DNA from 3 places in the Oceanobacter sp. 5_MG-2023 genome. Region 1 is predicted to be linked to each of the others. Evidence: predicted binding sites of a transcription regulator. Region 1 holds the regulator's gene; each other region holds the start of a gene.
The links. The regulator LexA, encoded in region 1, represses DNA repair genes until DNA is damaged. The targets are predictions, from matches to a motif close to TACTGTNTANNTANACAGTA.
Positions count from the first base shown of each region.

Region 1 (3,115 bases):
GGTATATAAAACACGATTATCCGCCAGTCGTTCCGATAACGTCGGGATATCCGGAGCCGCAAGCTCACCAAAATAAAAAGGCATGCCCGCTTGTTTAGCCACCTTGAGCACCTTGCCGACCACCAGACTGGCATCCAGCGCCTGTCGATCCGTTTTTTCAATTTCGCGCATCGTCAGTGTGTTTTCAGTCACCAGGGTACCGGCGGTCAAGGTCTGGTTAGCCACCAGCACCGTGTGGTAATTCATCTTGTCGATCTGGCGATATCCCAGCACCGCAGTCAGCAACGCTGAAATAGAAAATACCGTCAAACCAACAATGGCACTGCCATTTAATCTGCGTTTCATGATCCATTCCTCCGTAACCACTGAACGAATAAAGGTTCTGACCCATTGGTCAGAACCTGATCAGGCGATCAAGGAGCAGTCAAGGTCCCTGCAACAGCAGCAGAACTGGCACCCAGACTGGCAGCCGTTGCACCACCTTCCAGTGCGGTGGCGGTGACGAAGGTAAACTCGGTATTGTCCCCGGCAATCACATCTGGCGCGTCGCCATAAACCGACCCTTCGACAGCGGCGGTACTTTCGCCATTCACCAGACCATTAAATGCGTAGGTCTGATCCAGGCTGCCAATGGCTTCCGCAACGTCTTCCATTTCTGCTGTCAGTGCATCGCGCATGGTCACCAGACCCACTGTCAAACCGACCACCATGGTAGTCACCAGCAGCACCAGCTCCGAGGTCATAACGAAACCACCCTGTCTGGTTTTATGCGCCGTAATTGAAGTTGTCATAATGTAATCCTCATTGCATTTTAGGTATTTTATAGGCTGTAAAAACGTTCAAGCATTTCATTGTTAACCCCTTGTTTACTCTGCTCTAGCCAGTCGTTAACCGGGGTTACATGGGTATTGCAGCCGTTGTGCCAATTTTTGAAATACCCTTTCCAGCGGCGTATCCGGCGATACAAAAACACCATATTTGCCAGCCCAAAAAACATAAAAACCCTTTATTAATGCGGGTTACAGCGATGCCGGAATATTTTATAAAATATCCTGGCCTGCACCAGAAACCCTGAATATCAGCTCAATAACAAAACGTAATGCCTCTCAATACCTGACTTTGCCATGGCATGACGTTTTTTGATTCGCAAAATGAAAAGTAATTTGGGAATCAGAAACAGCCCAGTGCCGGAACCTCGCAGGCAGTCGATCCGGAAAAGATCAACTACTGTGGGTTTACACAGTGTTTTTTACTGTATATATTCACATCTACTGTACAGATAAACAGATATGGAAACCCTATGATCAAGCTCACCGCCAGACAGCAGCAGGTACTCAACCTGATCAAATCCGCACTGGAAGAAACCGGTTTTCCACCCACTCGTGCAGAAATCGCCAAGGAACTGGGATTCAAATCCCCCAACGCCGCAGAAGAACATCTCAAGGCACTGGCACGCAAAGGCGCAATCGCCATCATGCCCGGTGCCTCCCGGGGTATCCGGATTATCGGCACGGAACCGGAAGGCCTGCCAGTCGTTGGCCGCGTGGCTGCCGGTGAGCCGATCCTTGCCCAGGAACATATCGAGGAATATTGCAGCTTGCCCGCCAATTTCTTCAAGCCAAGTGCCGATTATCTGCTGGAAGTACAAGGCGACAGCATGAAAAACGTCGGGATTTTTAATGGCGACCTGATTGCGGTACACAAGTGTGAAAGCGCCCGTAACGGTCAGATTGTGGTGGCCCGGGTCGAAAACGAAGTCACCGTCAAACGCCTGGAAAAAAATCGTAACAAGGTGCTGTTACACGCCGAAAACGACGCCTACCGACCGATCGAAGTCGATTTGCGTCAGCAGGAATTCAATATCGAAGGTTTGTATGTCGGAGTCATCCGCCGTAATCACTAATCAATCCGCCCAGACAAGACAGCCAGTATCGGTCAGTAGTCATTCACGAGGTTTTGTATGCGCCAACTCAGCTTGCCAGTCGATCGTCAGCCCGTATTGCCGTTTACGAGTATCAACCCGATAACAAGCAAGCCACACGCCTGTGGCAGCCTGACCGAAGTGATTGTCTCTGATGACAGCGCGATCCAGCCGATGCAGCTATTACCCATGCTGGCGCATTGTAATGCCAGTGACCGCTGGCTGATGTGGCTCAGCCCGAACCGGACGCTGAACAAACGATCACTGGCTGATATGAATCTCGACAAGGCACCGGTTATTCATATCGATCTCCAGGCAGATACCCAACAACTGTTGTGCCAACGCATTCTCAACAGTGGTAATAGTCACCTGATTATTGAATGGCAAGGGAATATCAGCCAGCGTGAACGTCGCCGCTTGCATAGTCTGGCACGGCAGAGTGGCAGCCATGTCGTACTGGTACAGGTCCGCCCAAACCTCTGACATACATATAACAGTCACGCATAAAAAACGGGTAGCCAGGCTACCCGTTTTTTCATTACCCAGCGAAGCGTTTAATGCAGCGGATAGCTGTGTTCTTCAACATCAAAGTCATCATCCACATCCATGCCCGACAGCTCGCTGACCTTACGGACACCGGCTTCCAACATCACACGTGCAACATCCATATGGTGCTCACTCAAGCTGGCTTTGGCATCCTCTGAAAAGTGGATTCGCATTAATGCATCACCGTCTTGCTCATCGGCCCGACGTAATGCAACATCCCCATTGGAAAGCTCAATAATCTCGAAAAAGCGTGCCATATATCGTCTCATAAAAAGTGACTGATCAGTCTAACACAGGTGCGACAAACACACGCAGGGCAGAATTTCAGGATTCGCGCTGATTGGCTCGTTGCTCATCGATAAGCTGATGAAAGCAGGCCAGCCAACCGGACACATCCTCTCCATCCCCCGACACCGGATCGTCGGCCGTCGAGGTAATCAGGCGCGTCGCCAACATTGGCTCCACGCCTGATAGCGCTGGCCAACCCAGCTGTTCCACCGCTTGCAAAAAACGGTAAAACCAGCTGAACACGTCTTCGGACAACGCCTGCCACTGGCGCATATCACCCGTCACCAGAGACGTTTGCTGCAACAATTGTGGCAGCGATTCCACTCGGCTGTTCACACCGGCTGCCTGTGCCAACTCATT
Region 1 is NZ_JAUORS010000004.1:53,750-56,864, reverse strand. It holds gene Q4551_RS04200 (SAF domain-containing protein) at 1-345, opposite strand, end outside; gene Q4551_RS04195 (hypothetical protein) at 414-791, opposite strand; gene lexA (transcriptional repressor LexA) at 1,301-1,903, shown strand; gene Q4551_RS04185 (cell division inhibitor SulA) at 1,961-2,404, shown strand; gene Q4551_RS04180 (hypothetical protein) at 2,476-2,724, opposite strand; gene Q4551_RS04175 (DUF6586 family protein) at 2,792-3,115, opposite strand, start outside.

Region 2 (3,115 bases), on a different contig from region 1:
CGTCGTCGATTTGTCCATAAAAACGGCGTGTCAGCTTACTGTGTAATTCATCACGGCTGTGTTCGCGGCGGGACAGCAGGTCGATACCAGCCTGGCGTAGCTGCGGGCGCAGTTCCACCAGACTGGCGATAGTGCATGGCTCAGTCTTCTTTGGCTTCGACATTGTCTTTGTCGGCGGGCTGCTCCAGGTTGGGGACAACAATCAGCTGGGCACGGATACCGGCTTCGATTTCAGCGGCAATTTCCGGATGCTCTTCCAGATATGCGGCGGCATTGGCCTTGCCCTGTCCGATCTTGTTGTTCTGGTAGCTGTACCAGGCACCGGCTTTCTGTACCAGTTCACACTTCACACCCAGATCAATAATCTCGCCCATATGGTAGATACCCGCGCCATACATGATCTGGAATTCTGCTTGTCTGAAGGGAGGAGCGACCTTGTTCTTGACCACTTTGACACGGGTCTCGTTACCAATGGCTTCATCACCCTGCTTGACCGAACCCGTACGGCGGATATCAAGACGAACGGAGGAATAAAACTTCAAGGCATTACCACCGGTGGTGGTTTCCGGGCTGCCAAACATAACGCCGATTTTCATCCGAATCTGGTTGATAAAAATCACCAGACAGTTGGCGTTTTTGACGTTACCGGTAATTTTACGCAGCGCTTGAGACATCAACCGGGCTTGCAGGCCAACGTGGCTGTCGCCCATTTCCCCTTCGATTTCGGCTTTTGGAGTCAGCGCTGCCACAGAGTCAATCACAATGACATCGACCGCGCCAGAACGTACCAGGCTGTCGCAGATTTCCAGCGCCTGCTCACCGGTATCCGGTTGGGAAACCAGCAGACTGTCGAGGTCGATACCGAGTTTTTCGGCATACAGAGGGTCCAGCGCATGTTCCGCATCGATAATGGCAACCGTCTTGCCCTGTTTCTGCGCCTGCGCCATGGTTGATAAACACAGGGTGGTTTTACCTGAACTTTCCGGCCCGTAAATTTCAACAATACGCCCCATTGGCAAACCGCCGATGCCGAGCGCGATATCCAGCCCGAGGGAACCGGTAGAAACCGCGGGAATGGCTTCACGGGGCTGCTCGCCCATCTTCATGATGGCACCCTTGCCAAACTGACGTTCAATCTGACCCAGAGCAGCGTCAAGGGCTTTTTGTTTGTTCGCGTCCATTGAATATCCTCTAATCACCAGGGCGTCAAATTCACTGGCTGGCCCGGAAAGTTTTTACTGTAAATTTGACCAGTAGTTAAACACAAATTCCTATCAGCGCCAACCCGGCAAAGTGTTTTTTACTGGATGGATTCACAGTTTTTTATGCCTGCTCCAGCCAGCGGGTCAACCCCAGGATGGCATGGGCAATGGCTTGCTGGCGTACCGCGGCACGATCACCATCAAAATGGCAACATTCGGCACCAATACGGCGATGATTCCCCCAGGCAAACCAGACGGTACCGACCGGTTTGCCGGGTACGGCTCCACCCGGCCCGGCGATACCACTGACCGACACCGCCACATCAGCACGGCTGTTACTCACCGCACCAGCCACCATTTCTCTGACCGTCGCTTCACTGACCGCACCATCCACCACCAGCGTCTCTTTCGATACATCCAGCAGTTGCATCTTGGCCTCGTTTGAATAGGTCACAAACCCGCAATCGAACCAGGCTGATGAGCCAGGCAGGTCGGTACAGGCAGCAGCGATACCGCCACCAGTGCAGGATTCCGCCGTCGCCAGACGCCAGTGGCGCAGCAGTAGTTGATTGGCAAGGTCTTCCGTCAGGCTGTTCAGATTCATAGTCTCCTCCAGATACCTCCAGTGTACCGCGTTGCAGAACGACTGGTTAGAGGGGGCGGTTCCAGGGAGCATCAACCGTTGATAATCTTGACCCACAGACCATGAACAAGTGTTTTATGATGGTTGTTTCATAGCTCCGGACATTCACCAGTGCTCTGGCTCAGTCCGTTGCTTCAGAGGCGTAACAGGTCTCGTCGCCACCTGCAATTACAGCGACCACGACGCAATTACGCCCTCGGCTTTTGGCCTGGTAAAGAGCCTTGTCGGCTTTCAGCAGCAGTTGGCGGGCACTCTGCCCGGGCTGGAGGCTTTCAACCAGGCCAATACTGGTAGTGACGTGATCAGCATCTTCGAACTGTTCCGCGGCAATGGCTGTGCGTATTTTTTCTGCCAACCGATAGGCAAGCGCTGCGCTGGTATCTGGCAGAATAATCATGAATTCTTCCCCACCCCAACGGCCAATCTGGTCGCTGGTGCGCGTATTATCTTCCAGCAGACGGGCCATGCGCTTCAGTACTTCATCCCCCAGCAAATGGCCATACTGGTCGTTGATCTGCTTGAAGTGGTCGATATCCAATATGATGACAGAGAAAGACGATCCTTCCCGCTGCTGATCTTCCAGCACCTTGTCCAGCTGACGCTCAATCGACAGACGATTCGCCAGACCAGTCAGGTTATCGGTTGTGGACAGTATCGACAGCTCGCTGTTTTTACGATTCAGCTCGGAGTTGGTGTCTTGCAGTTGCTGTTCCGCCTGATGCCGCAATTCCATTTCGGTTTTCAAACGCTGGTTCAGACGCGCCAGCTTCCAGTTCCAAAGCACAATGGCCAGCATAATCACTGACACTAGCGCTGCCAGCTTCCACACCAAGTGGTAATTCACCTGTTGCTCAAATGTCACGGCGACCCAGCGCTGAAACACTTTGGAACGCTCTTCTTCGGTGATGTAGTCGGTGGCTTTATTAAACATCGAAAGCAGCTCGGGCGTATCGTTACGCACAGCAATTGCCAGCTTCCAGTCTTCATCCAGACGGCCACCAATCTTGAGATCAATAAAACGGTCCTTGCGGATGGCATGACCGATCGGGGCGATCGCTCCAATCATGCCGAATATCCGGCCTTCTTCAACCTGGCGCAGACCGGTGCTGATATCGGGCAGTTCAATCACCTCCAGGCTCGGATAATCCTGCTGCAGCTTGGTCAGCAACCCATATCCTTGAGGCACTCCGATGGTTTGCTGGTCGAGTGATTTCAGTCCATCCACAAACAACGATCGTTCCTGAATGGCAATCACCAGTGGCAAACGCAA
Region 2 is NZ_JAUORS010000042.1:2,156-5,270, reverse strand. It holds gene Q4551_RS15910 (regulatory protein RecX) at 1-163, opposite strand, end outside; gene recA (recombinase RecA) at 141-1,181, opposite strand; gene Q4551_RS15900 (CinA family protein) at 1,324-1,806, opposite strand; gene Q4551_RS15895 (transporter substrate-binding domain-containing protein) at 1,967-3,115, opposite strand, start outside.
Region 2: a site for LexA is predicted at 1,237-1,256, ahead of recA (recombinase RecA). Genes of this name have one in related genera too.

Region 3 (3,115 bases), on a different contig from region 1:
ACAAGCTGGCATCGGAAAAATGCGCCGGAGGCTGGGTGTGTTTTTCATCAACCCTTGGCTCGCCACTCCAGACCAGCTGACCCGGAGATAACGCCGGTAATGGCTGCGATTGTGAATCTGGCCCGTCTGCAGCTGGCCGCTGTTTGCCAGGTGGCATGGCGGCTTTCCAGCCAGGTTCCAGGTTCTCGCGTTCGTTGGCGACAAACCGGCCACCGGCAATTTCCAGTTCGATCCGGCGATCCGCGTAGCGATATGGGGGATAAAACTGCAGCAGATACTGCCGTGCAATCAGGCTGTAGAGCTGTTTTTCCGTCAGCGTCAGACGATCTGCTCCGGTGGTTTTTTCGGTCGGAATAATGGCGTGGTGGGCTTCGACCTTGCGGTCGTTCCAGGCTTTCGAGCGTAGCCCCAGATTGGCTCCCTGCACCACGCTGGCCAGCTCGGGCTGATGTTGCCCAATCGCCTGAATCACCGCTTCCCGGCGACTGTAGTGATCCATCGGCAAGTAACGGCAATCGGAACGAGGATAGGTGATCAGCTGATATTTTTCGTACAACGACTGGCAGCCGTCGAGCACGTGTTTGGCGCTCAGGCCAAAGGCTTTGGCAGCATCGATCTGCAGGGCCGACAAGTTGTAAGGCAAGGGCGCGGCTTGCTGTTTTTCCTTGCGATCCGTCGCAGTAACCCGCGCTTCCTGTTGCCGGATACGGGTGGCGACGTTGTTGGCCAGCCGGGGATTCAGTACCCGGCCTTCTTCGTCCTGATGACTGGCACAGGCATCACTGGGTTGCCAGCTGGCATAAAAGCACAGTGGCTGGTCGGCCTGCAGATGAATCGCCGCACAGACTTCATAAAAGGGCCGGGAGACAAATTGCCGGATTTCTTCATCCCGTCGTACCACCAGACCAAGAATCGGGGTTTGCACCCGACCGACCGACAGTACTTGTTTTAACCCTCCTTGCTGCCCCTTGAGGGTACAGGCCCGCGTCAGGTTGATGCCATACAGCCAGTCCGCCCGGCTGCGCGCCAGGGCCGAAGTCGACAGCGGTATAAACTCCTGGTTGGAACGCAGTTGCGTCAGCGCCCGGCTTACGGCCTTGGGGTTGAGATCACTGACCAGCAAACGTTGCATGTTCTGGCGTTTGGCACTCGGAACATTCAGGTAGCTGATCACTTCATCCACCAGCAGTTGTCCTTCGCGGTCCGGGTCACCGGCGTGCACCAGCTGACTGGCTTCTTTTACCAGTTTGCGTAGCACCGTCAGTTGTTTGCGGGTCTGGCTTTTGGGTTGCAGTTGCCAGCTGTCAGGTACAATTGGCAAGACATCCAGCCGCCACTGTTTGAAGGCCGGGTTGTAGGCTTCAGGCTCGGCCTGTTCGAGCAAATGGCCGATACACCAGCTGACCACATCGCCATTGGCAGCGCGCACAAAGCCTTCACCTTTTTGGTGAGGCTTGGGCAGTACCGCCGCAATGGCGCGACCAAGGGAAGGTTTTTCAGCAATAAACAGGCGCATGTAATGTCTGTACAACTGGGATTTTGTACAGTATATCCAGACTGGGAACAAAAGAAACCGTCAGTACCAGGCGCTATCGCTGAACTGGCGGTATCTATGAGTTGGCAAAGAATGGCGCAACCAGCAGCAACCAGCAGCGTTCCAGGCCTGTGCCCTGACTAGCCACAGGCCCACCGGGCAATCAGATACCCCAGTTCACATCATCGTCGTCATCGGTACAGTTACTACGGAAAGACGACAGGCTTGATCGACTGCATTCCAGATCGGTCACCACAATATCAATACCATCGTAATAGCCTTCGATCAGCATCCAGTCATCATCGTCAATGGCATCGTTCAGATCACTACACTGACTGAAACTGCTGCAATCCAGATCCGGGGCGCTGTCGTACAGGTCGATGGAACCGCCACTGCTTTCGGACAGTTCACTGCCACGCACAATCATCTTGAAATCGTAGCTACTGCCGATGCGGTCATCCGGGCTGCTGTCGTCCTCATCCAGTTCAACAGCGGTAATGCTGCCGCCATCACTGGTGGTCACCACCACATCAATATAAGGACGCTCACCCCATACCGGAGTAAAACCGTCGATATCGTCTTCCAGTTGCAGCAGCTCGTATTCATCAGAGCTGTTTACCTTGTACAGCAGACACATGGCGGCATCGGCCAGACCACAGTCACTCTGGAACCAACCGATATACCAGGAGGCATCGCTGTCACCTTCGCACGTGCTGTCAAAGTCGTCTTCGGCGGCAGAGCACAGCACGTATTCCAGCGCAATGGTGCCTTCATCGTCGACACTGAACTCCAGCTGGGTTACATAGCTGTTGGCCACCGCCGCGGTCAGGTCATCACAGGCTTCGTTACAGGCAAAGTCGATCTCGCTGGCCAGCTCCCAGGTGGCGTCATCCAGTTCATACAGAATGCCAACGTCGGTGTATAACGATATGGAGAAGGTATCTTCGCTGTCATCAACCGCTTCGGTAGAAATAATGCTGTTGAAAACATAACTGCTGGGGTCGCCATCATCATCAAACGAGACGGTGACGTAGACTTCATAACGGTTGCCCCAGACGAAGTCATCAAAGCCGCTGAACGATTCCTCGACAACTTCCCAGCTGTCGCTGCTGTCTTCCCGAATGCGGAAGCAAAGCGAGGTGCTATCGGAGTCGCATTGCTCTTTGTAATAATCAACCAGCCGGGTTTCTACCTGGTCATCCCAGGTTCGCCCCAGCTCCAGACAGCCTGACAGTGCCAGGGCCATCAGCGGCAATATCAACCGTATTATCCAACGCATAGGTTCAAATTCTCTGTCATCGGGTCAGTAACCAACGGAACAACCCGTTCAGTCAGGTTAGAGCGACCCCCGTTACGCCGGGGTCTTAACCATCAACCATCGGCCATATTTTGTTGCAGCAGAATCGGCATGGCGTAACCAGTCAGAACCTGCTTTTGTACGTCTTGTGCTTCGCCTTCAATCCGTTGCCACAAGGTATCCTGGATCTGGCGACTGCTGTCACCGGCCCGGGCCTGCAGATAGCAGGAAAAACGCTGCTGTAACAGGCGCACGGCGGCATGATGCACGGGCAGGATTTCGGT
Region 3 is NZ_JAUORS010000011.1:75,367-78,481, reverse strand. It holds gene Q4551_RS09275 (DNA topoisomerase III) at 1-1,516, opposite strand, end outside; gene Q4551_RS09270 (hypothetical protein) at 1,698-2,813, opposite strand; gene Q4551_RS09265 (1-acyl-sn-glycerol-3-phosphate acyltransferase) at 2,906-3,115, opposite strand, start outside.
Region 3: a site for LexA is predicted at 1,530-1,549, ahead of Q4551_RS09275 (DNA topoisomerase III). Genes of this name have one in related genera too.